DNA from 3 places in the Shewanella acanthi genome. Region 1 is predicted to be linked to each of the others. Evidence: predicted binding sites of a transcription regulator. Region 1 holds the regulator's gene; each other region holds the start of a gene.
What was found. Region 1 encodes MetJ, which represses methionine synthesis genes. Its sites were predicted from a motif close to TAGACGTCTAGACGTCTA; they were not measured.
Positions count from the first base shown of each region.

Region 2: metK (methionine adenosyltransferase) is a predicted target of MetJ. The motif match lies at 2,056-2,073, and genes of this name have one in related genera.
Region 3: msrA (peptide-methionine (S)-S-oxide reductase MsrA) is a predicted target of MetJ. The motif match lies at 3,669-3,686, and genes of this name have one in related genera.

Region 1 covers NZ_CP080413.1:3,569,041-3,579,421, reverse strand. The annotation lists gene K0H61_RS15310 (phosphoribosylaminoimidazolesuccinocarboxamide synthase) at 1-114, opposite strand, end outside; gene K0H61_RS15305 (hypothetical protein) at 189-368, shown strand; gene K0H61_RS15300 (pentapeptide repeat-containing protein) at 747-1,361, shown strand; gene K0H61_RS15295 (sulfite exporter TauE/SafE family protein) at 1,389-2,126, opposite strand; gene metJ (met regulon transcriptional regulator MetJ) at 2,277-2,591, opposite strand; gene metB (cystathionine gamma-synthase) at 2,794-3,954, shown strand; gene K0H61_RS15280 (bifunctional aspartate kinase/homoserine dehydrogenase II) at 3,969-6,368, shown strand; gene metF (methylenetetrahydrofolate reductase) at 6,659-7,546, shown strand; gene slyA (transcriptional regulator SlyA) at 7,783-8,256, shown strand; gene K0H61_RS15265 (HlyD family secretion protein) at 8,264-9,322, shown strand; gene K0H61_RS15260 (DUF2955 domain-containing protein) at 9,374-10,381, shown strand, end outside.
Region 2 covers NZ_CP080413.1:3,295,902-3,306,282, forward strand. The annotation lists gene tkt (transketolase) at 1-1,624, opposite strand, end outside; gene metK (methionine adenosyltransferase) at 2,116-3,267, shown strand; gene K0H61_RS14155 (hypothetical protein) at 3,387-3,755, opposite strand; gene K0H61_RS14160 (GNAT family N-acetyltransferase) at 3,848-4,405, opposite strand; gene K0H61_RS14165 (GGDEF domain-containing protein) at 4,578-5,588, shown strand; gene K0H61_RS17845 (hypothetical protein) at 5,648-5,881, opposite strand; gene K0H61_RS14170 (META domain-containing protein) at 5,951-6,370, shown strand; gene K0H61_RS14175 (putative bifunctional diguanylate cyclase/phosphodiesterase) at 6,526-8,418, opposite strand; gene K0H61_RS14180 (dicarboxylate/amino acid:cation symporter) at 8,621-9,946, opposite strand; gene K0H61_RS14185 (hypothetical protein) at 10,119-10,381, opposite strand, start outside.
Region 3 covers NZ_CP080413.1:1,991,411-2,001,791, forward strand. The annotation lists gene K0H61_RS08740 (alpha/beta fold hydrolase) at 1-447, opposite strand, end outside; gene seqA (replication initiation negative regulator SeqA) at 738-1,307, shown strand; gene pgm (phosphoglucomutase (alpha-D-glucose-1,6-bisphosphate-dependent)) at 1,418-3,070, shown strand; gene msrA (peptide-methionine (S)-S-oxide reductase MsrA) at 3,177-3,656, opposite strand; gene astE (succinylglutamate desuccinylase) at 3,943-4,977, shown strand; gene K0H61_RS08765 (thiamine pyrophosphate-dependent dehydrogenase E1 component subunit alpha) at 5,135-6,313, shown strand; gene K0H61_RS08770 (alpha-ketoacid dehydrogenase subunit beta) at 6,317-7,294, shown strand; gene K0H61_RS08775 (dihydrolipoyllysine-residue acetyltransferase) at 7,304-8,908, shown strand; gene nadA (quinolinate synthase NadA) at 9,053-10,135, shown strand.

The sequences.
Region 1 (10,381 bases):
GCTGTCGGCATCGGTTAGCCAGTAAACGCTACGCACTTTACCGCTGTGAACAGGGCTGTTAGTGCGGATGGGTAAGTCGTTGTTTACGGCTAATACGGAATCAGCAAGACTCATGACGAGTATTCCTTTGGATTAAATGTGTAGGGATAAGGTTGTTATAAGTACAAGTGTGCGATAAGGCCATTCTTATGTTGAATGTTTGCGTTATTGCCACTTTTTTATTATTTGCCAATAGCTTGGATGATATTGATAAAAAGGTATTGGTGAATGATGTTTTATCGAAAGCGGGTGGAGCAAAAGCGGTTTTCTCGGGCGAGCCTGATAGCAAAAAGTGGAGCAAAGAACGGGGGGATGAAGCTTGGGAATAAAACGCAGAACAAGGTAGGCACCACAATAGAAGTGGTCTAATAAAACGGGAGTGTCCCGTACCATATTGCTCGAAAATACTAACCATTATTCCGAGAGAACCTTGTTCTAGCCTGCCGCGAAAAAGTAGCGACATTCTACCTAGATTGACAAAATTTACCACGGCTATTTGTATGCTTATTTGCACTCTGTGGAGCTTAGCTAAGATTGCGGGATAAAATCCCGGCAAAGAGGGAGGGTACTGTTCAGGCAAATATAGGCAATGTTACCCTTTGGGTATTAACACTGATGCCTTCGATAGCAGGCATTGAGATTAGCTCAGTCAAATGGGGCTTCAAGGGTTCTCAAATAAGGAGTTATGGGTGCAACAATCGTCAACCATGCAGCCGTCCATCATGCAAATGGCCGCCAAACAGGGCAGCCATTTTTATGCCCAGCAATTTAGCAACCTTAACGAAACCGATATGCAGTGGCATGGATTGGAGTTCGAAGAGTGCGAATTTCACGACTGTAACTTCAGCGCGGCGCAGTGGCGTAAATGTAAGTTCAGCGATTGTCGTTTTATCGGTTGCAACCTGAGCCTGCTCGAGCTGTCCTTAAGTCAGTTCAGCGGGGTGGAATTTGATGAATGTAAGCTGGTGGGCATAGATTGGACTCGCGCCAGTTGGCCACCATTAACCTTTGCTTCGCCGCTGATTTTCAGGGCGAGTATTGTGAGCGACAGTTCCTTTATGGGGCTTAAACTCGATGAAATGGTGATGCAAAGCTGCCGCGCCCAAGATGTGGATTTTCGCGACGGCCGCTTTCACCGCGCCGATTTCAGTGGCACCGATTTTGGCCACAGCCTGTTTGGCCGCACTGAGTTAATTGATGCGGATTTTACCGACGCGACCGACTACGATATCGATATTTTCAGCAATAAAATCAAAGGCGCTAAGTTTAGCCGTGAAGAAGCCATCCGCTTACTGAATGGTCTCGATATAGAATTGGTTTAAGCTTGAGTGCGGGTCTGATTCTAGACCCTAAATCAGTGCGAAAATTGACTTAACCGTTAATACTATGGCGCTGATGGAGCAAAGGATCAGCGTTCCTATCTTGGTCTTTTGCTTATCGACGCGGTTAACCAGTTTACCCGCGACCACATAACCAAATAACACTGAAGGCAGCAGCATGAGCGATAGCCAAAGGTGTTTAAGTTCCAGTAACCCCGTTACCCCCAGAATCGCCAGCGCGATAGCCGAGCTGAAAATAAAGAAGGCCGACAACGCCGCACGAAATTTAGAGGCATCTTTACCCGCTAAGAGAATCGCCATCGGCGGTCCACCAATGGCGGCAATATTACCGAAAATCCCCGAGACCACACCAGCACCGAAGAGCGTCGCCTTATTCACTGGAAGAGTAAATTTATACAGGCTAAATACCACGGCAATGGCCACAATCAGGGCGATGGCAAGGCCAAGAATCGGCTGCGGTGCAAACAACAGCAGGCTGGCGCCAATTAAGCCGCCGGGCACACGGCCAAGCAGTGCATATTGCAAACCGTTGAATTCTAGATGACCACGCTCACGCAGCAGGGTGAGTAGCGCGATTGAAAACCCCATGGCAATCACAGGCGCTGGAACCAGTTCGGGGTCGACAATATACAGCAGTGGACTTGCGACCACGGCGAGGCCAAACCCGATTAGGCTTTGGGTCAGGGCGCCAAAAAAGACGATAACAGAAGCAAGTACAAGCGTCTGGGGATCAATCACGGCAAACATTAGGGATCCAAGTCAAGAAAAAGGGACCGTTACTTCAGCCAGTTTCAACACTGGCAAACGATCCCTATGATATCCAACCAATCCAGACGCGTAGCGTTGAGCTAATCCGTTGGATAAATGTGAAAACAGCAGGATTAAGGCTACACGCCGTTATTCCATGTCTTCCCATTCAATACCCATCTCATCCATTAAGCGCTTGGCTTCGGCAGGAATGCTATCGGGGCTGTCCTTAGATAGATCGGCGTCATTAGGCAGAGGCTGACCAGTGTAGGCATGTAAAAACGCTTCACACAGTAGCTCGCTGTTCGTCGCGTGGCGTAAATTGTTCACCTGACGACGGGTACGCTCATCCGTTAGTACTTTCAGTACCTTAAGCGGAATAGACACAGTAATTTTTTTTACTTGTTCATTCTTCTTGCCGTGTTCAGCATAGGGGCTGATGTATTCCCCATTCCATTCAGTCATTGACTCACCTGTTATAACGCTAAATTCGGGGCAGATTTTAACCCCTTACAGTTAACAGTCAAATTATTGCTACTATTTCTGGATGATTGCAATCAGATTTCTTTATGTTTAGACGTCTAAACGTCTTAACGCCTATTGACGCTGGGGTTGGCCTTAGGTACATTTAGACGTCCAGACATCTCTTTGAACTTAGGAGTTCCCTATGACCGAGCGTCAATTAGCCACAGTGGCCGTGCGTCAGGGTATCGAAAGCGATACGCAATATGGTGCCGTTGTTCCGCCAATCTATCTGTCGACTAATTACTCCTTCGACGGTCATAAAAATCCCCGCGAATTCGATTACAGCCGTTCGGGTAACCCAACGCGTAATATTTTAGGGGAAGCCTTAGCTAAGTTAGAGAAGGGCGCCACCGGTGTGGTGACTTGCACTGGCATGGCGGCGATTACCTTAGTGACGAGCTTATTAGGCCCGAACGATTTATTAGTTGTGCCCCACGATTGTTACGGCGGTTCCTACCGTTTATTTACTAACCTTGCCAAGAAAGGTCAGTTCAAATTACTGGTGGTTGATCAAACCGACAGCAAAGCGCTAGAGCAAGCCATTGCGGCGCAACCTAAGATGGTGTGGATTGAAACCCCATCGAACCCACTGCTGCGGGTGGTCGATATTGAAGCCATCGCTAAGGCGAGCCATGCCATTGGCGCATTAGTGGTGGTCGATAACACATTCCTGTCGCCGATTTTGCAGCAACCGCTATTGCTCGGTGCCGATATCGTTATTCACTCGACCACGAAATACATTAATGGTCACAGCGATGTGGTTGGCGGCGCTGTGATTGCAAAGGATCCCCAGATTGGCGAGACCCTGCACTGGTGGTCAAATACCCTAGGTTTAACAGGCTCGGCATTCGATAGTTATCAAACCCTGCGCGGCCTTCGCACTTTGGCTGTGCGTATCCGTGAACATCAAGCTAACGCCCAGCGAATCGTTGAGGTGTTAAGCAACAGTCCAGTAGTGAGCAAAGTATACTACCCCGGCCTTGCCGACCATCCAGGTCATGCCATTGCCGCTAAGCAGCAGAAGGGCTTTGGCGCTATGCTGAGTTTCGAGTTAAAGGGCGGTGAAGCCGAAGTGGTTGCCTTCTTAGATGCCTTAAGTTTGTTTTGCGTGGCAGAGAGTTTAGGGGGCGTTGAAAGCTTGGTGGCGGTGCCTGCAACTATGACCCATAGAGCGATGGAACCACAGGCGCGTTTTGAGGCAGGCATCAAAGACACCTTATTGCGTCTGTCGGTTGGGATTGAAGATGCCGACGACCTAGTTGCAGATATTCAAGCAGGATTGGCCGCCGTAGCGGCATGTTAGTAGAGGATTACAAGATGGTACGTTGTCACTTACATAAATTTGGTGGTTCCAGCTTAGCCGATGCCGATTGTTATCGCCGCGTCGCCCATATCCTATTGACCCACGGCCACAGCGACGACTTAGTGGTGGTGTCGGCTGCGGGTAAGACGACCAATTTCCTCTATAAATTACTGTCACTGCGTGATACTAACCAGCTATGGCAGGAAGAATTGCAGGTTCTCATTAGCTACCAACAGGGGCTGATTGAACAGTTATTATCGAACGACCAGGCACGCCTGTTACGTGAGCGCTTAGCGACCGACAAGGCGCAGTTAATTAGCCTGTTATCCTTAGATAGTCGCAACGATTATCAAGTTAACCACGTCGTGAGCTTTGGTGAGCGTTGGTCTGCACGTCTCATGGCAGCGCTGCTGCGTGAATCGGGCGTGGCCGCAAGCCATGTGGATGCCTGCTCGATTCTCGTAGCCGATGAAGCCTCTGTGCCGCAAATCCGCATCGAAGAATCCCGCGCTAAGGTGCAAGCGTTATTAGCCGCTCACCCTAATGAGCGTTTAGTGATCACAGGTTTTATTTGCGCCAACGATCGTGGTGATACTCTGCTACTCGGCCGTAACGGTTCTGACTTTAGCGCGAGTCTCATTGCTAGCCTTGCCGATATCGAGCGCGTGACCATTTGGACCGACGTAGAAGGCGTATTTAACGCCGACCCGAATAAAATCCCCGATGCCAAACTGCTTAAGAGTATGTCATTAGCCGAGGCTGACCGTTTAGCACGTTTAGGCTCGCCCGTGCTGCATTCGCGCACCTTACAACCATTATTTAATACCGAGGTGAGTCTGGCGGTGCGTTCAAGCTACGCCTCACACACAGATTTTACCCTGATTGCGCCGCACAGCTCATCGGCTAGTGCGCCGGTTGTGACCAACCTAAATGAAGTGGTGGTCTTTGGCTTTAAGCTTGAGACGACGGAGAACCTAGCCAGCCTACTTGAGCAATTAAGCGCTGTGGGGTTAACACCGCTGGCCCATTGGGTATCGGCCCATCAACGCGTTGAGCTTGCCTATACCCGCGAGAATCAAAAACAAGTGCAAATTCTGCTGGATGCCGAGGCCAAAGCTTTAGGCATTAGCGAGCAACAAATTAATACTGAGCTTGGCCTCGTTGCTTTGGTAAGCGCCGATGCCGAGCACTACCGCCGTAGTTTCGCCCGCCTATTAAGCCGCGATGCTAAGCCATTATTCAGCGGTGATTTGAGTCTGGTGACCTTAGTGCCACAGTCACAGGTTAATCTGCTGACCCAAAAGGTACACCGACGCTGCGCCGGTCCTCGCAAACGCATTGGCGTATTGCTGCTGGGCGTAGGGAATATTGGTGAAGCTTGGGTGAATTTGTTTAAATCGGTTTCGCCATCCCTTAATCAAGAGTTAGAGGCGCGTGTCGAACTGTTAGGATTAGTGAGTTCGAGCAAGGCGCTGATCAAAACCTCGGGCATCGATTTAGATAACTGGCAGAGTGAGTTTGAAACCGAAGCGACCCCTTGGCAATACGAGCACCTATTCGAGCAATTAGAGCAGCTTAACTGTGATGAGCTGATTGCATTGGATATCAGCGCCAGCGCCAGTTTAACTCTGCAATATCCTGAGCTATTTGAGCGCGGTATCCATGTGGTGAGTGCCAACAAGTTGGCGGGTTCGGGTCCGCTGCCATTCTACCGTGAGCTTAAGGAACAATTAGGCTATCGCCGTTTGTTCTGGCGCTATAACGCTAGCTGCGGTGCGGGTTTACCTATCCAACATGCGCTTAACGATCTGCGTAACAGTGGCGACACGGTTGAAGCTGTGGGCGGGATTTTCTCCGGCACCCTGTGTTGGTTATTCGAGAAATACGATACCAGTAAGCCATTCTCTGAATTAGTTATCGAAGCCCGTGGCCTTGGCATTACCGAACCTGATCCACGCGATGACCTCTCTGGCCGTGATATGCAGCGTAAGTTACTCATTCTTGCCCGTGAAATCGGTCTGGAATTAGAGCTTGAGGATATTGAGCTGCGCTCATTAGTGCCAGCGCACTTGGCCGATATTCCGCTGGAGCAGTTCTTGGCGCGCATTCAAGAAATGGATGAGGACTTACTGCAACAATTCGGCGCCGCTGCCGAGCAAAATAAGGTGTTACGTTATGTGGCGGCCTTAGATAACAGCAATGGCGAGCTTAAGGCCGAGGTGGGTTTACAGTGGATTGATGTCAGCCACCCTTACGCAAATTTAACCCCAGGGGATAACGTGTTTGTGATCCGCTCTGCTTTTTATCAGGGCAATCCGCTGATCATCCGTGGCCCAGGTGCGGGACGTGAAGTAACGGCCGCGGCGGTGCAATCTGACTTGACCCATATCTGCCGCGATCTGCTGCAGGAGTAAGCACAGCAATCAGTGTAGTTATCAGAGCAGAAATCAGCGCTGTAATTCCCCACGAGAAGGACTCAATTGAGTCCTTTTTTGTTGGTTAAAATTAACGACACAACATGGATCCAAGAAATTGCGCCAAATGGGCATTTTTTGGCTTGACTTAAGTCTCAGTTTCTCTAGTATATGGACATATAGACGTCCAAACGTCCATTTGAGAAATCATCACAGCAATACCACTGTCATAATTTACGTCGTACCCAGGGCGAATTGGTCTCGCACTCGGGCGGTTGAGGAAAATACCCATGGCTTTTCATCACGCACAACATTCACATTCGCTGAACCAGAGTCTGTCTGAGCTTAATGGCGATATTAATGTTTCCTTTGAGTTTTTTCCGCCATCAACCCCTGAAATGGAACAGATCCTCTGGAACTCGATTCGCCGTTTAGAGCCGCTGAACCCTAAGTTCGTGTCGGTCACCTATGGTGCCAACTCGGGCGTACGTGACCGTACCCACGGCGTGATTGAGCGCATTCAGCAAGAAACTAATCTAGTGGCTGCGCCGCACCTGACCTTAGTCGATGCCAGTGATGAAGAATTACTAGAATTAGCCAAACACTATTGGAATTCAGGTATTCGCGACATTGTTGCCCTGCGCGGTGACTTACCTGCAGGTAGCCCAAGACCAACACGTTTCGCCGCCGACTTAGTGCGCCTGTTACGCTCGGTTGCCGATTTTGATATTTCGGTTGCCGCATACCCTGAAGTTCACCCTGAGGCGGCCAATGCCCAGGCGGATTTGATTAACCTTAAGCGTAAGATTGATGCGGGTGCCAGCCGTGCGATTACGCAGTTCTTCTTCGATGTGGAATCTTACCTGCGTTTCCGTGACCGCTGTGTGGCAGCGGGTATCGATGTTGAAATCGTACCAGGTATTTTGCCTGTGACTAACTTTACCCAACTTAAGCGCTTTGCGGGTATGACTAACGTGAGTCTGCCAAGCTGGTTACATAAGCAGTTTGAAGGCTTAGAAAACGATGCGGGTACTCGCCAGTTGGTGGGTGCTAATGTGGCAATTGATATGGTGAAAGTGTTATCACGTGAAGGGGTGAAGGACTTCCACTTCTATACCTTAAACCGCGCCGAACTGACCTACGCGATTTGCCACACCTTAGGTGTAAGACCAAAATAATCACAGCTTAATCCTCTCAAAGCGCCCATCGGGCGCTTTTTGTTTTTCTGCTGTCCACTCCTCGCTTGTGCCAACTCTTGGCTTTCATTAATAGGTTAAAAGGTTATTAACTGCATGTTTATCAGTTTCTTAATCTGAATTTTTTCTTTATTGCAGCCAATTCGACTTTATCGGGTATTTACTTAGCGTGCTAACTAAGTATAATGGTTAGCACGCTAAGTAAATGAGTGCCCAAGATGAACAACGAATTAGAGCGGTTAAAGGAATTATCCCTTGCTGAACAGCTTGGGCGATTGCATCGATTGTGGCGCACGGTTGCCGATATGGAATTAATCCCCCTCGGCCTGACTCATCCTCGCTGGACAGCGCTGTGGAAACTATTACGCCTTGGCGATAACGTCAGCCAAAAGGTGCTGGCGGACGCGCTTGAGATTGAGCTTGCGTCTCTTATGCGCACGTTAGGGCAGTTAGAGGAGCAAGGCTTGGTCGAGCGCCATTGCTGCCAAACCGATAAACGCGCTCGAATCGTGTCGTTAACCCCAGCGGGAAAAGAAGTATTGAAGTTAATGGAGACGCGGATCATCAAAGTTCGTGGCGAACTCCTCAATGGAGTAAGCGCCGATGAACTCAGTGAGTTCGAACGTCTCATTAGCCTGATTAGTGACAATGCCTTAGCCAAGTTGGCTAAAACAACAGATATGCTTGAGTGAGAAAAAGATGACACCGGATCAACAGTTTGCCCGCCTTGTTAAAATCGCCATGGTCGGTTTTGCACTGGTTTTTGGCTATTTTATTTTTGCGGATGCGTTGATGCCTTTAACACCACAGGCCATGGTAACGCGTGTGGTGACTAAGGTTACCCCACAAATAAGCGGTAAGATCCAAACCATCGCTGTGACCAATAACCAAGTGGTGGGTAAGGGCGATCTTTTGTTTCAAGTGGATCCTGCACCTTACGAATTAGCGGTATCCCAGGCCAAACTGGCGCTGGAGCAGGTACGTCAGGATAACGCTGAGCTCGATGCTTCAATCATTGCAGCCCAAGCCGATGTAAATGGCAGTGCAACCACAGCAAAGCAAAAACAGCGTGAAGCGAAACGATTGGATGCGCTCTATGCCACTAATGGCGTATCCCAGCAGCAAAAGGATCAAGCTGATAGTGATGCAGCAGCTGCCGAGGCTAACTTATTAGCTGCAAATGCACGCCTTGAAAAGTTGCGGGTCAGTCGTGGTCATTTTGGTGAAAGTAACCTCAGGGTACGCCAAGCTAAAAATGCTTTAGAGCAAGCTGAGTTAAATCTTTCCTATACCCAAATACGTGCCGATCAGGACGGTGTGGTGACTAACCTGCAATTAGAAGTGGGTAGCTTTGCTGCAGTAGGTCAGCCGTTACTGGCACTGGTATCTGAAAAGCTCGATGTGATTGCTGATTTCCGTGAAAAATCCCTGCGTGGGGTTGAGTCAGCCGCTCCTGCACTGGTTGCCTTCGATGGTGAACCAGGGCGCTTGTATCGCGCCCAAGTGAGCAGTGTCGATGCGGGGGTGAGTGCTGGTCAGTTTGACGCTAATGGTCGTCTTGCTGCACCGCAGGAATCTGACCGTTGGGTGCGTGATGCCCAACGCTTAAGATTGCACTTAAGTTTGGATGATAGTGAACTATCTGGCCTACCCGCGGGTGCCCGCGCCACAGTGCAGCTGCTGCCTGAAAATGGCCTGTTGAGCATGCTGGCGAAGGTGCAGATCAAATTCATTAGTCTGCTGCACTATATTTATTAATGTCTTCAATTTATTAACGCTTTAAATTGATTTATTGAAACAGGCCATCGCATGTTATTACGCCATAGTCCCTTAACTCACAACGATGTTCGCCAATGCCTGCGTATCGCCACTGGCGGTACCTTAGGATTTACCCTGTGTAAAGTTTTTGGCTGGAACTACGGGGTGTTTTTCACTGTGATGCCCATGTTATTGCTGGGCTTAGTGCCTGTAATGAGCGCCCATGCTGCGCGGCAACTGGTGGCGTCAGCTGTGATGGCAGGATTGGAAGTCGGCCTGTTGGGCGGTTTTTTTGGCAGCCATCCGGGCTTAATGACGCCGTTAGTGTTTGTGTTGTTTTTGTATCGTTTTGCGGCCATGTCCCGTGGCAGTTTGTTTCTGTTTGGCGCAACTGGCGTGCTTAGCTTAAGTATTATGCTGCATTTTGCTAGCTACCCAAGTACTGACCTCAATGAACTGATTGTTAGCAATATTTGGGCAATGTTTGTCTCAGTGTGTATTGCCTACCTGATGACGTTTATGTGGCCGGATGTAGAACCTAGGGTTCCGCCTAAACCGGGCCCAAAGGCTCCCAACAGAATGCGCCATGAAGCGCTGCTCGGTGCCAGTATTGCCACTGTGTCTTTCTTAGTTTTCCAGATATTCGACCTGCAGGACTCGATGTCGGCCCAGGCAACAACATTGTTGCTGCTGTTTCCCATGCATTGGAATGGCGCCCTCGACTATGCCCGAAAACGAGCCATAGGAACCCTACTTGGGGTGGCATTTGGCGTATTAGTGCAGTTATTGCTCTACGATTGGTCGACGCTTTTAGTATTAGTTGTGCCCTTGTTGTGGATTGGCTTGATGTTATTTGCCCAAGCGCATGTGAAGGAAGCAACGGGGTCTGGGGTTGGCTTTGGCGCTATGACGACCCTAGGTATTCTCTTCGGCCAATACCTTACCCCAACGAACGATTTGATATACAGCGCGCTTTACCGTGTCACTAGTGTCTTGGTCGCGATTGTTGGCACGCTCGCACTGTGTTATTTCATCCATAAATTACTCAATCGATTTGAA
Region 2 (10,381 bases), 270 kb from region 1:
AAGCACCTTTTGCAACGTCGGCTAATTGCGAAGCCGTGCGCGCTTGAGCCTTCAGGTTTTGACGGCTAAAGATTAACGAGGTTGGCGCATCACGACGCTCGATAGCTGCTTTCCAAGCCACAGCAGTTTCTGCCGCGTCACATGGACGCCATACCGCCATTCTTGGGGTCATACGCAGGTTAGCTAATTGCTCAACAGGTTGGTGAGTTGGGCCGTCTTCGCCTTGACCGATAGAGTCGTGTGTGTAAACGAAGATGTTTTGGATGCCCATCAGCGCAGACATACGTACCGCGTTACGAGCGTATTCCATAAACATCATGAAAGTCGCGCCGTAGTTGATAAAACCGCCGTGCAGAGACACACCGTTCATGATGCCGCTCATACCGAATTCGCGCACACCGTAGTAGACGTAGTTACCGGCAGGATCCTCTTGAATACCTTTAGAGCCAGACCACAGGGTCAGGTTAGAACCCGCTAAGTCAGCGCTGCCGCCTAACAGTTCTGGCAGAATAGCACCGAAGGCTGCAATCGCGTTTTGTGACGCTTTACGGCTCGCAATGCCTTCGCCTTTAGTTTGGCATTCTTGGATGAATGCTTGAGCTTTAGCTTCGAAATCAGCAGGTAATTCACCCTTGATTACGCGGCGATCAAATTCAGCGGCTAATTCTGGGTAAGCAGCAGCGTAAGCGGCGAACTTGTCGTTCCATGCAGCTTCACGTGACGCGCCCGTATCTTTTGCATCCCAACCCGCGTATACGTCTGCAGGGATTTCGAATGGCGCATGTGGCCAGCCGAGGAATTCGCGAGCCGCAGCAATTTCAGCATCACCTAATGGCGCGCCGTGGCAATCGTGGCTGCCTGATTTGTTTGGCGAACCAAAACCGATGATGGTTTTGCAGCAAATCATGGTTGGTTTGTCGGTAACCGCTTTAGCGGCTTCGATAGCCGCGCGGATAGCATCGCTATCGTGACCATCTACGCCAGCAATCACGTGCCAGCCGTAAGATTCGAAACGTTTTGGCGTATCGTCGGTGAACCAGCCTTCTACGTGACCGTCGATTGAAATACCGTTGTCATCCCAGAATGCAATCAGCTTACCTAAACCTAAGGTACCCGCTAATGAACAGGCCTCGTGGGAGATACCTTCCATTAAACAGCCATCGCCGAGGAAGCAGTAGGTGTAATGGTCAACGATATCGTGACCTTCACGGTTAAACTGGGCAGCTAAGGTTTTTTCTGCAATCGCCATACCGACAGCGTTGCTGATACCCGCGCCTAATGGACCAGTTGTGGTTTCAACACCTGGGGTGTAACCGTATTCTGGGTGGCCTGGGGTTTTAGAGTGTAATTGACGGAATTGCTTTAGCTCATCAATTGGCAGATCGTAACCGCTTAGGTGCAGCAGAGAGTAGATCAGCATAGAGCCATGGCCGTTAGATAGGATGAAACGATCTCTATCGACCCATTTTGGATTGTTCGGGTTGTGCTTTAGGAAATCGTTCCACAGCACTTCAGCAATGTCTGCCATGCCCATTGGGGCGCCTGGGTGACCTGAGTTTGCTTTTTGAACTGCATCCATACTTAACGCACGGATCGCGTTGGCGAGTACTTTACGGGAAGACATGCTCTCTCCTGCTTAATTTGTGAGGTCTAGCGGGCAATTTGGACGCATATTTTCCCTTACATAACGGGCTGACGCAAACGAAAATTGCATTCAAATAGCCAAAGTATGACGGATAGCGGCTGCTAACTGGTGGAAGATTTTCCCTTAAGCCAACACCGCACCACTCATTTGTAATACAATAACTCAAATAAAGATATTCATTTTTAACCCAGCAACAAACCCTCCCAAGTATAAAAAATCTATCGACGTTATCCTCCCCAAAATACTAATAATGAGAACGGTGATAATTCCAGCATAAACATACTGCCGTTTTTTCATTTAGTTAGGATAAAAAATCGACTAATGCATTTAAGGCAGAATTTGGGCGACGCCTCACTTTAGACACAAATATTTAGATTAGGGGGTGTCATCGAAGTGAATTTCCACTAAAATAGCCGTCTAGATGTAGATGCTTCTACACGTTTGTTTTTTAACGACGAGATTTTCCTACTATGGCAAAGCACTTGTTTACTTCTGAGTCGGTCTCAGAAGGTCATCCCGATAAGATTGCAGATCAGATTTCTGATGCTGTGCTAGATGCGATTCTGGCTCAAGATCCTAAAGCACGCGTGGCGTGTGAAACCTATGTCAAAACCGGTATGGTATTAGTTGGTGGTGAAGTCACTACCTCTGCCTGGGTTGATATTGAAGAGCTGACCCGTAAAACTGTCCGCGAAATTGGTTACGTCCATTCAGATATGGGCTTTGACGCCGATTCTTGTGCAGTATTAAACGCGATTGGTAAACAATCTCCAGACATCAACCAAGGTGTTGACCGTGCCGATCCAAAAGAGCAAGGCGCAGGCGACCAAGGTTTAATGTTTGGTTATGCCAGCAACGAAACTGACATTCTGATGCCAGCGCCTATCACCTATGCCCACGCATTAGTGAAACGCCAATCAGAAGTCCGTAAAGACGGCACTCTGCCATGGCTACGCCCTGACGCGAAAAGCCAAGTCACCTTTGCTTACGAAGACAACAAGATTGTGGGCATCGATGCGATCGTTCTGTCTACCCAGCACAGCCCTGACATCGCACAAGACGATTTGATCGAAGGCGTGATGGAAACCATCATCAAGCCTGTTCTGCCAGCACAATGGCTGAACAAGGACACTAAATACTTCATCAACCCAACTGGCCGTTTTGTTATCGGTGGTCCAATGGGTGACTGTGGTTTAACGGGTCGTAAGATCATCGTTGATACCTACGGTGGTATGGCGCGTCACGGCGGTGGTGCTTTCTCTGGTAAAGACCCATCTAAAGTAGACCGTAGTGCGGCCTATGCTGCCCGTTATGTCGCTAAAAACATTGTTGCAGCAGGCCTAGCTGACCGTTGTGAGATCCAAGTATCTTACGCCATCGGTGTTGCTGAACCGACGTCTATCAGCGTTGAGACCTTCGGTACAGGCAAAGTCTCTGAAGAAGTCTTAATCAAGTTAGTACGTCAACACTTCGACCTGCGCCCATACGGCCTGACTGAAATGTTGAACCTAGCTCGCCCAATTTATCAGGCTACCGCTGCCTACGGTCATTTCGGCCGCAGCGAATTCCCATGGGAAGCGACTGATAAAGCTGATGCACTGCGTGCCGACGCGGGTTTCTAATCACTGTCATTCATGATTTATTGATTTGATAAGTGATTCAGACATAAAAAAACCGCTAATGAGCGGTTTTTTTATGTCTTTAATTTGACGCAAGTATTATCAGTGCAACTCAGTTCGTTCTAGCAATGATCAAAATGGCTATTCTGCATACACAACAGCGTAATTTGCTCGTCCGATAACAGCGCGCATTCCTGTTGTTTCATCCCTTGAGCCAGTCTCACCTGCGAGTCATTCAGCAATTCGATTTGAGCCAAATAGGCATTGGTTCTGCCGCAATCGAGCCAAACTCCAGCACAGGTTAACCAGTAGTGAGGTTTCGCCTCAGTGAAGCTCACCTCAAATCCTTCGGCTTGAAATCCATTTAAAGCAAGTTCAGATAACAGCACCCTCAGATTATCCCAGGCGGATAAATTAACTTCTGCGTACTTTACTAACAGCTGAGTTACCGTCTTATCTATTTCTTCTGCAATATCAGCCATATTACTCATTCCTGCCCCTTAAATTCAGATTGCTTAGGCGCAAAGCATTCGGTTTAGCCACAGTCACGCGGTTTAACCAAAGTAATTCGGTTTAACAAAAATCACTCGGTAAGCGCCGCCATTAAGTAATAATCCCGGCCACTAAAGCTAAAATAATCGAGCACTTGCATTGAGGCTTTACGGGTATGGGCGGCAAAGGAGCGTTCATTCTCCTCGGCAATAAAGGTCACCATATAGCGAAAATGGGCACGGATCTCATGGCTTAAAGCCTTAACCAGCGCCTCAAATACACCTTGACCGCGATATTGACTATTCACCCAAATAGGTCCGTATTGGCAACTATTCTGTTTAGTTAAACTGCGAAACTCGTCGCTGGCACCTGCGCCAATTTTACTCAAGCGATTAAGCAAGTTGCGATAAATCGGCCAAGCCTCGAAGAATGACCAGCGCCCCGCTATCACATAGCCAATGATTTGGCCTTTGTCCTCGGCCAACATAATCCAGTGCTGGTTTACCAATTCAATCAATTCGGCCCGACTAAAAGATTGTCCCTCAAGATTACCGCCCGTCGAACTCAGTTCATCATTCAGATATTGCTTTTCTAATACGGCTAAAACATCGACATCTGTAAGGGTAGCTAAACGTGTGTTCACTGGCATTCTCGGTACATTGAAGGGCTATTAACAGCGATGATTGCCCGCAGTATACCCCAGTCTGCTAAGTCTTGAGCTATACGGCAGATGAATTGTTGATTTTTTAGCTTGTCGATTTGCAAAAAAACCTGTTATTTTCCTAAACTTAACCCATCTTATTGAATAGTAAGGTTCATCCATGCTGCCTGAGACAATAAACCCCAATGTCAGTCTGCTCGATAGTGACCACCAGCAAATCAACTTAGGCCGCTGGATGCACCAATGCGAATTGATCAAAAGCTATTACAGCGCTACCTGTGCCTTTGTGCTGCAATTAACTCAATCAGGCTTTGAGATTATTGTCAGCTCTGTCAGCGAAAAGCCTCTATTCACTTCGGGTACTTTCTACCCCGAAGATTTTCCGCTGTTTCAAAAAATGAAAAATTCACCCAGCGAAGGCGATTTTCTCAATCTAGGCAGCTTTATGCTCGATGAATTACCTCGGGATTTTGACGGCATTCAACATATCTTATCACGCCCGATTACCTGGCCCGATGGCACTCAATTTGGCTCGCTGTGTGTACTCAATCCGCGCATGACTGAAAGTATGGGCAATAGCGCCATGATGGAGCCCTTCCAAATTTTGCTACAACAGGATTTGTCGCTGCTATGTCAGAACCATCGAATGGAATCCCTATCGATGCGCGACCAAGATACCGGCATGCTCAATCGTTATGGTTTTATGATGATGGCACCAAGGCAACTTAACCTCGGCCGACGCTTCGGTGCACATGCGGGGATTATCTTTTTTGAGCTCATCGAATCTTCCTATGGCAATAAAGGGGCACCAGAAGAAAAACACCACAGGTTATTAGGTAATATTGTCCAAGATACCATTCGCACCGCCGATGTTGCGGCCCATTACAGTACAACCCAATTCGTGGTATTGGCCTTTGTCGATAATGAAAGGGATATATTGCATATCATCAAACGGGTTGAAAAACAGATTGAGCAACATCAGGACTTTAAGCTCGATACCAGCTACAGTTTTTTCACCCCAGAATCGAGTGCCAAATTAGCGCCGATGATGGATGAGGCACGTGGTAAATTGCGCTCCATGAATCCCGTTACCGATGAACCAGAGCAACCAACCCTGGGTATAGATTCAGCGCAGCATGATAATCCCGCGGCCAATTCTGCAGAGCTCTAATCCTCATCAATAAGCAACATGATGCACGACAACTGAGACAGGATGAAATCAGGCTTAAATTAGGGCTTAGTCCTTTCATCCTGTTTTTTGGCCCACTGGATAAAAAGCACTACGGGATAGGGCGACATCAAAACCAATCCGAGCCCTATTAGGCTTGAAATGACCAACATCCCAGACACCTTCAAACTCAAGTCCGTCAACAAAAACAACACAGCACCGCAACCAAGCATCAAAAAACCTAACCAATGTAAAAACTTAAGCAAGTTCATCGTGCTTTTTATAGCGTCCGACATACAACCCTCTTTTGATCTCAGACTAAACTTGTACACTGTGGCCATGAATAGATAAAAGGAACCAAGACAATGTTAAAGCAAACATTCATGTTAGGTGCACTTCTTTTTGGACTGACTGCCTGCCAATCTTCTGCCAACATAGCAAATGAACCTGTTCCCCTAGAGGGCAGCTGGCATATCGAAATGGTCCTCGGCCAAGCCACTATCGATTACAGCCCAGCACAACTGACCTTCGCCGCCGATGGCAAACTCGCAGGCAATAACAGCTGCAACCAGATATTTGGTCAATACCAACAGCAGGGCGAACAACTGACGCTAACGACAGCCGGCACCTCCCGACGAGCCTGTGTCAATGCGCTTATGATGCAAGAAAATAAAGTGATGCAGGCGCTTCCTCAAGTCACAAAAGCCAAACTCGATGGCGGCCGTTTAAGCCTCTTAAGTGAAGATGGCAAAACCGTGCTACTACTCAGTAAACTCAAGTTGTAGGTAGTCGAAACAACGACACCGCTTATCCATTCGTAAAAATCCGCCCTTGGGCGGTTAAAGATCACACATGACGTGTTAATACCATTAATGCATCCACTTTTTAAGTAAATGTGTATAGCAAAGGAGACCTAGTCTCCTTTGTATTTTTACCGGGTTTAGGCTGATGCTGCCCCATCCGAGCTTAGTTTCGCCTGAGTTTGAGTATCCACTTTGTCCAGAGGCTGAGGCCTCGAATACAAATACCCCTGAATCACATCAACCCCCAGTTGCTGCAATGCATCCAGTTGGTCTGTGGTTTCTACGCCCTCGGCCACGATTTCCATTCCTGAAATACCGGCTATATCCAATATGGCGCGCACTATGGCCTGCTGTTTGGTATCAGTATGAATGGTATCAATAAAGGATTTGTCTATTTTCAATACATCGGCCGGTAGCACAGACAGATAACCAAGCGAGGAGTAGCCAGTGCCAAAATCATCGATGGAGAATTTAATCCCTAGATGCTTCAGCTCTGTAATCACCTGATTAAACTCAGTGAAATTGCCTATCAGTTCGTTCTCGGTTATCTCCAGTTCCAGCCGGCTTGGATCGATCTGATAGTGGGCCAACGTCGCCCGAATATTGCTGACAATATCTTTATCAGCCAGTTGTTTCGGCGACAGATTAACCGAAACTGGAATCGGGCCGTATAAGTCGGTAATTTGATTAAACTGGCGGCACACCAACTCAAGGATCAGGTAACCGAAGCTGATAATATGTTCATCGGCTTCGACTATAGGAATAAAAATCCCAGGGCTGATAAATTGACCGTCGCGCTGCAGTCTGGCTAGGGCTTCAATACCCACAACCTGCTTTGTGACGACATTATATTTTTCCTGATAGTGAATTTCGTAGCTGTGGTTGTTGATAGATTCGAGGATAAATTGTTTACGCTCTGCGTCGGCTTGCAGCGCTTGTTTTTCCGCTTCATCGACGTACTTAGAGGTAATGCCCTGAGCTTTCATTGCCGCCAGATGATCCTCTGCCAACTTATAATAATCTTCTGCCTTCAAGGCATCATCTTCGGGGAGTAGGCAGAGACTATAGAGTTCAAGATTCAGAGCCAGATTTGCCGCTTGGTTGATATCCGCTTGTAAGGCCTTTACCTTCTGCAAATATTCGTTTTGGCTAACTTTTTTTTGCGTTGACACCACAAAGGTATTGGCGCCTAAGTAGCCGATTAACCCCAACTGCACTTGTTTTTGGATTAAACCAGCGATATTGCTCAGAATGGCATCTGCATGTTTCAGTCCATAGAGCGAATTAATTTTTCTAAAGTTTTTGATATCAATAAAGACCAAGGCTTTGCAATGGCGCTGACTCAACTGCTGATTGATAAGGTGAGACAGCCGGTATCTGTTATACAGCCCAGTCAGCCTGTCAAAGTAAGCCAACAGTTCAATTTCGTCAGTTTTTTGCTGCAACAACTCTGTAGTTTGTTCTTCTTCCTTTAGCTTTAGTTGCAGTAGTTCTAGCTTGTTGTAGAGGAAAAAATAAATCGCCCGAAAGGCAATAGGCATAATACTGATCAGAACTAGGTAAATGGCTAGGCTGTAGGCATAGTTACTCAGCGCAGAAATGTCACCCGCTGCGCTTCGGAAAAAACTGACAATAACCACCACTGTGGTCAAACTGAGCAGTAGCCATTGTGATTTTGGCTTTTGAAGAAATACGATAATCACAGCATTGAGAAAGACCAGTAATATGCCCGCTAGCTCGTTATCGGTTAATAGCAAAACCGAACTGTACAGGGTTAAAAATGCGGTTACAGTACTAATTTTCATATCAGCTGAAACCCTGCGGCGCAGCAGAAAGAGACTGATCAACAAAAAGAAGGTGGCTGAAGTAAAGAACACATGAACCCATGCATCGGGTCGGATAATTAAGGTATTGATAAAGGAAATAAAAGCCCCGAAAGCGCCGATTAGCATCATGCGGTTCATCGTAGGTTCCAAATATGCCAACAACTCGTCGCGGTATATCTCGGTATTGGTTAATTTAAGTCCCATCGAATTTACCTGCATTACAGCGGCTTGAGATTGCGGCTTAGTGGCTAATTTTAGCCCTAGCACGGCAAAGATGCCATAAGAGACAGTTGCTTAGGTTGACGCCCCAAAAAAATCCATTTGTGGAGCCCCTTTTATCTCTAGCGCGTATAAGGGCAAAAAAGGAGGCCTAACCTCCTTTTCGATGCTATCACTGTGCAATCGTTTAGAGCGGCTTTGTTTCCATATCAGACTCCGCATTTTGCTGGGCAATCACCATGCTCTGCTCCATATCGGCGTTGTAATGATCCTCATCAAGTTCATCCTCCGATTTGGCAATCACAGTGGTAGCCACTAAGTCACCAGAGACATTCACGACCGTGCGCGCCATATCCAAAATACGGTCGATACCCGCAATCAGTGCTACGCCCTCAAGGGGTAAGCCCACAGTTGAAAGCACTAAAGTCAGCATCACTAAACCCGCCCCCGGCACACCAGCGGTACCAATAGAGGCAAGAGTTGCCGTTAAAATAATGGTGAGGTAATCGACCCAGGTTAAGTCGATGCCAAAGGCTTGGGCCACAAACAGTGCCGTTACGCCTTGGTAAAGTGCAGTGCCATCCATATTGATGGTAGTACCCAGTGGTAGCACGAAGCTTGAAATCTTCTTATTCACCCCAAGGTATTCGCTGGCGCATTTCATGCTCGCAGGTAAGGTGCCCGCCGAACTTGAAGTGGTAAATGCCACCGCCATCGCATTGCTGATGCCTTTGAAAAACTGCAGCGGATTAAGCTTTGCAAACAGGCTCAGCACTAAGCTGTAGAAACCTAAAATATGCAAAGCACAGCCTAAGTACACGGCGATAATGACTTTAATCAGCGGCCAGAGCATATCGATACCATAGGCGCCTGCAACCCATGCCATCAGGCCAAACACGCCATAAGGGGCTAGCTTCATCACCATGTCGGTGAGCTTGTACATGGCTTCAGCGAGACTCTCAAACACTTTAACGGCAGGTTTTCCATGGTCGCCTATCAGTACCAGAGCAATCCCAAGCGCCACAGCAAATACAATCACTTGCAGGATTTGACCGCTGGCTAATGCAGCAACGGGATTAGTGGGCACGATATCAATCAAGGTTTGCATAACCGAGGGGGCTTCCTTAGCGGTTTGCACTACTTCTTCATGCTGCATTAGCGGCACGCCGGCACCAGGTTGGATGATGTAACCCACGCCTAAGCCCAAACTGATCGCAATCGCGGTCGTGCAAAGGTAGAAACCGAAGGACTTGAAGCCTATTCGCCCCATCTTAGCGGTGTCTTCCATCGAGGTAACACCCACAATCAGCGAGCAGAAAACCAAAGGCACAATAAGCATCTTGATGGTATTCACAAACAGTGTGCCAATGGGTTTTAGCAATACTGCCTGCTCACCTAAGCTGACGCCTGCCACAATGCCGAGCACCATACCAACAAAAATTTGCAGCCATAACGGTACTGACATCCAAGCAGACCAAGCTCGGCCCAGCGCCGATGAGCGTTGTTTTGACATGTTTATAACCTTGAGTAAGAGGAATGATTAGGTGTTTGGTCTATCCCTAGCGTACAGATTTTGCCCGTTTTTACGATGCGGCCGCAGAGTCTAACATAGGGCACAAAATACCATGGATGATCTGTATCACGTTGAGACCAACGGCTTCTCTGAACACCTTCGGCATTAGTAGTTAGGCATCAAAATAGACAGAGTCGGCGGAAGGTGCAAAACGCTGTGGATACAATGATGCGGGGGGTTGCTCCCGCTCGATAAGATAACTCCAATAGTCATCGTCAAAACCACTGAAGAGGGACTCATTACCGCCCTGGGATTTCAAAATCAATCGCCACCAGATAATGCCCCATAGGCCAAAGGTCAGCAAGGTAAGGACAAAGTGCAAACTGTGATTAATCTGCTGTTCCTGCTGGGTATCATAGACATGTGAAAATTGGG
Region 3 (10,381 bases), 1.6 Mb from region 1:
TGGTTCATCAATGCCAGCCGCAATTAAATGCGAAAGTGCCATACGGCGGTCGCTTGAGCCCTCAAGGAGTAAGCTTTCTAATGCGGCAAACACCAGATCGTGCCTTGGTTGATATGTTACAGGTGCGATATCGGCGGCAACGAGGCTAATAATGCGCTCGGGGTAGGCGAGGGCCGTTGCCATGGCGATTTTACCGCCCATGGAGTGACCCACAAGGTGAACCTTATCCAAGCCTAGGTCATCCACTAGATCCATCATTACCTTGGCAAGGCTTGGGTAATCCATTTCCTGCCAATGCTCACTGAGTCCATGGTTAGGCACATCGACACGGATCACCTGATGATTGGCTTCGAGCACTTGGCCTAGGCCCTTAAGGTTATCTAAGTTTCCAAACAGCCCGTGGATAAGGAGTACGGCTTGTCCTTGACCCGAGGTGACATAATTCATGGATTGTCCTGTGATTACTGCAAGTGAGTGGTGAATTTTGCCTCCGAACACTTTGCCTTGACAAGCAAATAAGGCATTTTACGCAGGGCTAAGATGTAAATTGCTGACTTTTTCAGCAATCGGTTCACTGGCGAGTTTTTGGTGTGCTATTTCACGCAATTTTAGATTAATGATGCTTTATCAGATTGATAGAGACAGATACACTGGGTAACGATCGCGTCGATCTCAAGTTTTGATCGTCGTAACACTTTTTCGGTTAAGCCTATCGAATAACAAAGGATAATAAGGTTATGAAATACATCGAAGTGGATGAAGAGCTCTATCGTCATATTGCCAGTAAAACGGAACGTATTGGTGAGAGCGCCTCAGACATTCTTCGTCGATTACTCGGCCTTTCTGTCGATGCCGTCGAACCTTTAGCGCCTATTGATATCAGTGAGCCAAGTTTAGAGTCAGCTCCTGTTGAGGTGGTTGCCACCGCACCTATTGAAGTAGTGGATGTTGCTGTTGAAGTGAACGAGCCTGCGGATTTCACTTTGCTTGTTGATGAGCATCAATTATCCCAGCAAAAGGGCGCAGTGGGCCGTTTCTTATTTTTACTTGAACGTTTATCCGCGCAGAGCAAAGACCACTTTTCGCAAATTTTGCATATTCAAGGTCGCGACCGCCTGTACTTTGCCCGTTCCCGTGAAGAGTTGCTCAAGGCCAGTGCCTCGGCGAATCCAAAGGAAATCGGCAATACTGGTTTTTGGGTAACGACTAATAACAACACAGCCAAAAAACGCGCGATTTTATCTGAAGTGTTAATGCAACTGGGTTGTGATGGTCAGTTAGCAGGCTTGATTGCCGAGCGAATTTAATCATCAGCGCCATCAATTTTTCCGCCATTAATTATTTGATGGTTTAAAAATCGGTGGCGTTTTTATATCGCTATAGTTGAGTAAACCGTTTTTCTTTAGGAGTAATGCAGTTGGCAATACATCAAAGGGCAGGACAAACCGCGAATCAGACGGATCTGGTGAATATTCCAAAACTGATGAGCCAATATTACAGTATTAAACCCAATGTGGATGATACTTCACAGCGCGTGACCTTTGGCACTTCGGGTCACCGTGGCAGTGCGCTGCTCGGCAGTTTTAACCAAGACCATATTTGGGCTATTGCCCAAGCCGTAGTGGATTATCGCCAATCGGCGAATATCGACGGCCCGCTGTTTTTAGGCATTGATACCCACGCGCTTTCCTACGCGGCCTATGTGTCTGCCATCGAAGTGCTTGCTGCCAATGGCGTAAAAGTCAAAATCCAACAGAACGATGGCTTTACCCCAACACCGGTAGTTTCTCACGCGATCATTTGCGCTAACCGTGAAGCCAACATCACGGGTGATGTATTAAGTGATGGATTAATTATCACGCCGTCCCACAATCCGCCCCAAGATGGCGGGATTAAGTACAATCCTCCCCACGGTGGTCCTGCCGAAGGTAATATTACCGCGTGGATTGAGCAGCGTGCTAACGAGTACCTGCGTCAGGGGTTACAGGGCGTCAATAAACTTGGCTTTGGCGAAGCGATGGCCTCTGGCCATGTACAAGAAATCGACCTTATCACGCCCTATGTAAAGGATTTAGCAAATGTCGTCGATATGCACTTGATTGCAGCGTCGAAGCTTAAGCTCGGAGTGGATCCGTTAGGCGGCTCTGGCATTCATTACTGGGCACCAATTGCGACACACTATGGCATCGATATCACCCTAGTAAATGATAAAGTCGACCCAAGCTTTAGCTTTATGTCGCTGGATAAGGACGGCAAAATCCGTATGGATTGCTCTTCTCCCTACGCGATGGCTAGCCTTTTAGCCCATAAAGATGCCTTCGATTTGTGTGTGGGTAACGACCCCGACTACGACAGACACGGTATTGTGTGTCCTGGTACAGGCTTGATGGATCCTAACCACTATCTGGCGGTGGCCATTGATTACCTGTTAACCCACAGACCGGATTGGAAAGACAGTCTAGCGATTGGTAAGACGCTGGTCTCGAGTGCGCTTATCGACAAGATTTGCGCTTTCCACGGTAAAACCCTGCTGGAAGTACCCGTCGGTTTTAAATGGTTTGTTGACGGTCTAGCTGAGTCGAGCATTGCCTTCGGTGGAGAAGAAAGTGCGGGCGCGGCTTTCCTTCGCCGTGATGGCACTACATGGTGCACGGACAAAGACGGCTTTATTTTGGTGTTGTTAGCTGCTGAAATGCTTGCAGTAACTGGCAAAACACCGGGTGAGCGTTATCAAGAATTAGTGGCGCAATTTGGCCGCAGTTACTACAAGCGAATCGACAGTCCAATCAGCCTTGAAAACAAAGCCAAATTTGCAAAACTCAACGCAGAGACCTTAGGTGCTTCCATGCTTGCGGGTGAGCAGATTGATGCTGTACTGACGCATGCTCCGGGTAACAATGCGGCGATTGGTGGCATTAAGGTAACCACGGCAAATGGTTGGTTTGCTGCACGCCCATCGGGCACTGAAGCCTTATTTAAGATTTATGGCGAAAGCTTTATCAGCGAGCAACACTTGGCAGACATTATCAGCGACGCACAAACCTTGATTGATAAGGCGCTCAGCGCTTAATAAAGCGAATAACCCACATTAGCTACAAAAAACGCACTCAATGAGTGCGTTTTTTGTTTGAGTGATTTGGGCGTTAAATTGAAAAACTTAATCCAAGTAATCCCGATTAATACTCGATATGACAGCTTGGTAAGTTGTTCTTATCAATGTAATTCTGGTGGTATTCTTCGGCGATGTGGAATTGTTGCAAGGGTACAATTTCAGTCACGATATGGCGAAGCCCCCAACGACCCGAACGGGCGAAGGCCAATTTTGAGGCTTCGGCAGCGGCTTTTTGTTCACGGTCATGGAAGAAAATGGTGCTGCGGTATTGAGTACCAATGTCACCACCTTGCATATTTAATGTCGTTGGGTTGTGGTTTTTCCAAAAAACATCTAGCAGCTCATCATAGGAGACAACCGCAGGGTCAAATTCCACTTGTACCACTTCGGCGTGGCCCGTCTTACCCTTTTTCACTTCTTCATAGGTGGTCGCTTCATTGTTGCCACCCATGTAGCCGCAGGTTGCGTTTAGCACACCGTTTACTTGTCTGAAGAAATACTCTACGCCCCAAAAACAACCGGCACCAAAAGTTGCTAACGCCATGATAAATCCTAATAGATGTCTAGATGGCTGAAGATTGTGTGCAAACTTGGCATTAAAAGCAAGTCCTCTGATAAGATTTAGGGGAAATCTGGCATGATTTGGTCAAATTTTCTCAATAGTGAATTGAAGTTTGGGATGATATCGCTTGAAGTTCGACCACTGTGGGCATGCTGGCATTAAAACTTATGCTAGTATGAAGGCGCTTTAGGGCGGGAGATAAAGGCGCGGTGGTAACCCGTTTGTCGCATTTTCCTGCTTTTAACACGATAGGATGAAGGAGAAATCAGTGTTACAAGCTCTAATCGATTCAAAGGATTTTCTTGCGCTTACCCTTGCCCACCCAGAATCCTTGGGTGAAGGTTTTAGTTACGCACTCTCAAATCAGACCCAAGTTGAAGTGTGGGATACGGGCGTCATCGTATTTGAACCCCATTTGCCATTAGGTAAGGACATCATTTTGTCGTGCGGTGTGCATGGCAACGAAACCGCGCCGATAGAGTTATGTAATGGCCTCATTAAGGCCATCCTCGAAGAGAAAATTGAGGTTAAACACCGAACCCTGTTTATTATTGGCAATCCTCTAGCCATCAATAATGGCACCCGCATTATCGATGAAAATATGAATCGCCTGTTTAGTGGCGAACATTCCAATGCCCCAGGTCTTGTTAACCCTGAACGTATTCGTGCCCAAAAACTCGAAGCCTATGTCAGCCGCTTTTTTACTAGGGCTGTCCAATCTAAGCAGCGCATTCATTACGATTTACATACGGCGATGCGGGCATCAAAACATGAAAAGTTTGCTATTTATCCTTACCGGCCTGGCAGGGCTTACAGCGGTGAACAAATGATGTTTTTGGCCGCAAGCGGCGTTGATACGATTTTGTTCCACCATGAACCCACCACGACTTTTAGTTACTTCTCTTCTGCAGAATTTGGCGCCGACGCCTTTACCATCGAGCTTGGTAAAGTGTATCCCATGGGGCAGAACGATATGACTCGCTTTATTGCGGCTAAGGATATGTTTACTCGGTTAATTACGGATTATCCATTAGATCTTGAAGCCTACAATCCCACTAAGCTTCATCTTTATCAGGTGTATCGGGTGATCAATAAACATTTCGATGATTTTGAATTTACCTTTGCAACTGATGTTGAAAATTTTCGCAGTTTCCCTAAAGGTTTTGTACTCGCTCACGAGGGCGGAAATGCCATCAAAGTGGAGCAGGAATTTGAGGCAATTGTGTTCCCAAATGCCAAAGTACCCATTGGAAATCGAACGGTCATCTGTTTAATTCCCCCCAAAAACCTCGATATTCAATAGGTTTGTAAAGCAATTTATACAAGTGCTAAGGGGATTAGTTGTGCCTAGGGGTAGGTTAATAGCTTGATAGCAGGTTTACGTTTACGTAAAGTTTGCGCAGCATATTCGTATAATTTGGCCGCCCCTTTGGTGACCAACGAAACAACAAGAGCACAATATGAGCAAAGCAACACTCAACACTGAAACAGTGCACCGTGTCGGCTTCTTGGATAAGGCATCTCTTCATATTCCTATCCTTCGAATTCTACAAGCAGATGGCACTACCTACGAAACCGCGGTTTTGCCTGTTATAGATGAAGCCTTAGCCACAAAGATTTACGATACCTGTGTATTCACACGGGTGCTAGACGAACGTATGTTAGGCGCCCAGCGCCAGGGACGCATCAGCTTCTACATGACCTGTACCGGTGAGGAAGCGGCAGTGGTGGGCAGTGTTGCCGCCCTCGATCCTGAAGATGTTATCCTAGCTCAATACCGTGAACACGCCGCCTTACGTTACCGCGGTTTCACGACAGATCAGTTTATGAACCAGATGTTCAGCAACGAGAAGGATCTGGGTAAAGGCCGTCAAATGCCAATCCATTACGGCTGTGCGGCACTTAACTATCAAACGATTTCATCGCCACTGGCCACCCAAATCCCACAGGCGACTGGTGTGGGTTACAGCCTGAAATTGCAGGGAAAACGTAATGTTGCCATGTGCTATTTCGGTGAAGGCGCGGCATCGGAAGGAGACTTCCATGCGGGCATGAACATGGCTGCGGTATTAAAATGTCCAGTGATTTTCTTCTGCCGTAACAACGGTTATGCCATCTCGACGCCAACCGATGAACAGTTTGCCGGTAACGGTATCGCCAGTCGCGGTGTCGGTTACGGTATGCACACCATCCGTGTCGACGGTAACGACATGTTAGCTGTGCTGGCTGCAACTCAACAGGCCCGAGCTTATGCGATTGAGCATAACGCGCCAGTATTAATCGAAGCCATGACCTATCGCCTTGGTGCTCACTCATCCTCAGACGACCCATCGGGTTACCGCTCTAAGGATGAAGAAGCCAAATGGCAACAACACGATCCGGTTAAACGCTTCAAATTATGGTTAATCAACAAAGGTTGGTTAAGCGACGCCGATGACGTCAAACTCTTTGAGAAGTACCGTGAAGAAGTGCTCTCTGCAGTGAAAGTGGCTGAAAAGCTGCCCGTTCCTAAGCTGGATGAGATTATCGCCGATGTGTATGACACACCAACCCCAATCCTGAAAAAGCAATTGGCGGAACTTAAAGAACACATCAACAAATATCCGCAATCTTATCCCAAAAGTGCAGGGAGACTATAAGCCGTGCCAGAAATGAATATGTTACAGGCCGTCAATGAGGCCTTATCCATCGCGATGCAATCGGATGATCGTATGGTAGTGTTCGGTGAAGACGTAGGCCACTTCGGTGGTGTATTCCGTGCAACTTCGGGCCTTCAAGAAAAGTTTGGCCGCGATCGCTGTTTTAACACGCCGCTGACCGAACAAGGTATTGCGGGGTTTGCTAACGGTTTAGCCTCAAACGGCATGACCGCCGTGGCCGAAATTCAGTTTGCCGATTATATCTTCCCTGCGTTTGACCAAATCGTGAACGAAGCAGCCAAGTTCCGTTACCGCAGCGGTAATGAATTCAACGTGGGCAGCTTAGTGTTCCGTACCCCTTATGGTGGCGGGATTGCAGGTGGTCATTATCATTCGCAATCGCCAGAAGCCTACTTTACTCAAACCCCTGGGTTAAAAGTGGTTGTGCCACGTAACCCAGAGCAGGCAAAAGGGCTGTTATTAGCGTCAATTCGCGATAAAAACCCCGTGGTGTTTTTCGAGCCTAAGCGCTTATACCGCGCATCGGTGGGCGAAGTGCCTGCTGGCGATTATGAAATTGAGCTGGGTAAAGCAGAAGTGGTTCGCGAAGGTAAAGACATTACCTTAGTGGCTTGGGGCGCACAGATGGAAATCGTCGAAAAGGCCGCAGAGATGGCGGCAAAAGAAGGCATTTCCTGTGAAATTATTGACCTTCGCACCCTCGCACCTTGGGATGCGGATACCATTGCCGATTCGGTGAAGAAAACAGGTCGCTTACTGATTAACCACGAAGCACCGTTAACTGGTGGTTTTGCCGGTGAAATCGCCGCCACGATTCAGCAGGAATGTTTCCTGTATCTGGAATCACCCATTAGCCGTGTATGTGGTCTTGATACCCCATACCCGCTGGTTCATGAAAAAGAATACATGCCAGATGCACTCAAGACCTTTGAAGCCATCAAGGCCTCGGTTAACTTCTAGGAGTCCGCAATGATTAAAGATTTTATTTTGCCGGACATTGGTGAAGGCGTAGTTGAGTGTGAACTGGTTGAATGGCTGGTGAGTGAAGGCGATACTATCGTTGAAGACCAACCGATTGCCGATGTGATGACGGATAAAGCACTTGTGCAAATTCCAGCACCCTTTGGTGGTGTGGTGACCAAGCTTTATTACGCAAAGGGCGATATCGCTAAGGTTCACGCACCACTTTATGCTGTTCAGATTGAAGCCGAAGAAGGGGCGGCTGTTGAAACCGCACAAGCTCCTACCAATGTCGTTGCAGCAAGCTCTGCCAGCCAAATTGAAGAATTCCTGCTGCCAGATATCGGTGAAGGTATTGTTGAATGTGAGCTGGTCGATTGGTTAGTAAGTGAAGGCGATGTCGTGGTTGAAGATCAACCCATTGCCGATGTAATGACGGATAAAGCGTTAGTGCAAATTCCGGCCATTAAGGGCGGAAAAATTGTTAAGCTGCATTACCGTAAGGGCCAGTTAGCCAAGGTTCATGCGCCCCTGTTTGCCATTGAAGTTGCGATTGAAGTCGAAGGTTCTGCCGAAAGTGTTGCCGCTGTGCAAGCATCAACAAGTACTTGTGCGCTGCAATCGGCTAACAGTGATGCAGCTGTACAAGTACGCTCGGGTAAAGCATTAGCAAGCCCTGCGGTTCGCCGTATGGCGCGCTCATTAGATATCGATTTAAGCCTCGTGCCAGGTAGTGGCAAACATGGCCGGGTTTATAAGGAAGATATCACTCGCTTCCAATCCCATGGCGCTGCAGCGCAGCCAAATGTGATGCCAACGCCCGTGGCAGCGGCAGTAAATATCGCGGTTAATACGAATGCGACCAATACTAATGTGGCTGTTGCGTCAAGCCCTGTGGCAACTCAAGTTGGCGATATCGTTGAGCCAATTCGCGGCGTCAAAGCGGTGATGGCAAAGATGATGGTGGAATCGGTATCGACCATTCCACACTTTACTTACTGCGAAGAGTTCGATTTAACCGATTTGGTTGCGCTGCGTGAAAGCATGAAAGCCAAGTATTCATCGGATGAAGTTAAGTTAACCATGATGCCGTTCTTTATGAAGGCAATGTCATTGGCACTCACGCAGTTCCCGGTGATGAATAGCCAAGTAAACAGCGATTGCACGGAATTGACATACAAGTCTCGCCACAACATCGGTATGGCAGTGGACTCGAAGGTGGGATTGTTAGTGCCAAACGTGAAAGATGTTCAGAATAAGAGCATTCTTGAGGTGGCTGCGGAAATCACCCGCTTAACCAATGCTGCCCGTAGTGGCCGAGTGGCGCCAGCGGATCTTAAAGAAGGCACCATTTCAATTTCGAATATCGGAGCCTTAGGTGGAACGATTGCAACACCTATCATTAATAAGCCGGAAGTTGCGATTGTTGCCTTAGGTAAATTGCAAACCCTGCCGCGTTTTAATGCGAAGGGCGAAGTTGAAGCCCGTCAGATCATGCAAGTCAGCTGGTCAGGGGATCACCGCGTGATTGACGGTGGTACTATTGCCCGTTTCTGCAACCTGTGGAAACAGTACCTTGAGCAGCCACAGGACATGCTGTTAGCCATGCGCTAACAGCCTGTCAGCGGATGCTTACAGTCACTCAGTTAAAAAAGGACGCAATTTAGCGTCCTTTTTTATTTGCAAGGCATAAATGGGTTAATCTTTTGTGCTCAATTACGTATAATCCGCGGACATTGTTATCCCGATGGATGTGTTATGAGCCAGTCAGCACCAATTCAATTTGCCCCTAAAATCGAAACGATGGATTACCCGTTTCCACCTAAGCCTGTTCCACTGTCTGACGCCGAAAAGGCGGATTACAAGGCACGCATTAAACAGCTGCTAATTGAAAAAGATGCGGTATTAGTTGCCCATTACTATACCGATCCTGAAATTCAAGCCCTCGCAGAAGAAACTGGTGGCTGTGTATCGGACTCATTAGAAATGGCGCGTTTTGGCCGCGATCATCCTGCTAAAACGTTAATTGTTGCTGGCGTTAAATTCATGGGCGAAACAGCCAAAATTTTGAGTCCAGAAAAAACCATTCTCATGCCGACACTGGAAGCGACCTGTTCACTCGACTTAGGTTGCCCGATTGATAAGTTCAGTGAGTTCTGCGACGCGCACCCTGATCATACCGTTGTGGTCTATGCCAACACTTCTGCCGCAGTAAAAGCACGCGCCGATTGGGTGGTCACCTCTAGTATCGCTTTAGAAATCGTGGAGCATTTAGAAAGTGAAGGTAAAAAAATCATTTGGGGGCCAGACCGTCATTTAGGCAGTTATATCGCCAAACAAACGGGCGCCGAAATGTTGATGTGGCAGGGTGATTGTATTGTTCACGACGAATTTAAAGCCAATGCGCTGCGTGATTTAAAGCGCGTTTACCCAGATGCGGCAATTCTGGTTCATCCTGAATCACCCGCAAGTGTGGTGGCCATGGCCGATGCGGTGGGCTCGACCAGCCAACTGATTAAAGCGGCGCAAACCATGGACAATGAACGCTTTATCGTGGCAACCGATCGCGGTATTTTCTACAAAATGCAGCAGGCCGCACCGGGTAAAATCTTGATTGAAGCCCCAACTGGCGGTAATGGCGCGACATGTAAGAGCTGTGCTCATTGCCCTTGGATGGCGATGAATGGCCTAAAAGCCATCGAAGCTTCATTAAGCGACAGCGATAAAAGTACCCACGAAATTTTTGTCGATGAAGCATTACGAGTACAAGCGTTAATTCCGCTAACCCGCATGCTCGATTTTGCAAAAACATTGAATATGAAAGTGAAGGGCAACGCTTAATTTCTGCCTTCGGTAAAGCTTACATTTCATCATTAAAATCCCTGCCACATGGCGGGGATTTTTTTGCCATTGTAGAGGCGAAGTATCCATATTCGGCATACTACAGCCAAGTAGGAGGATATTGAATATTAAGCATAATGAAAAATAACTGTCTTTTTACTAACCTAGTCTGTGCTGTTAGCTTAAATTTGCTATAACTAAGCACGAAGTATCGCAATGTACAGTGTTAAATCAATCTCATAGAGA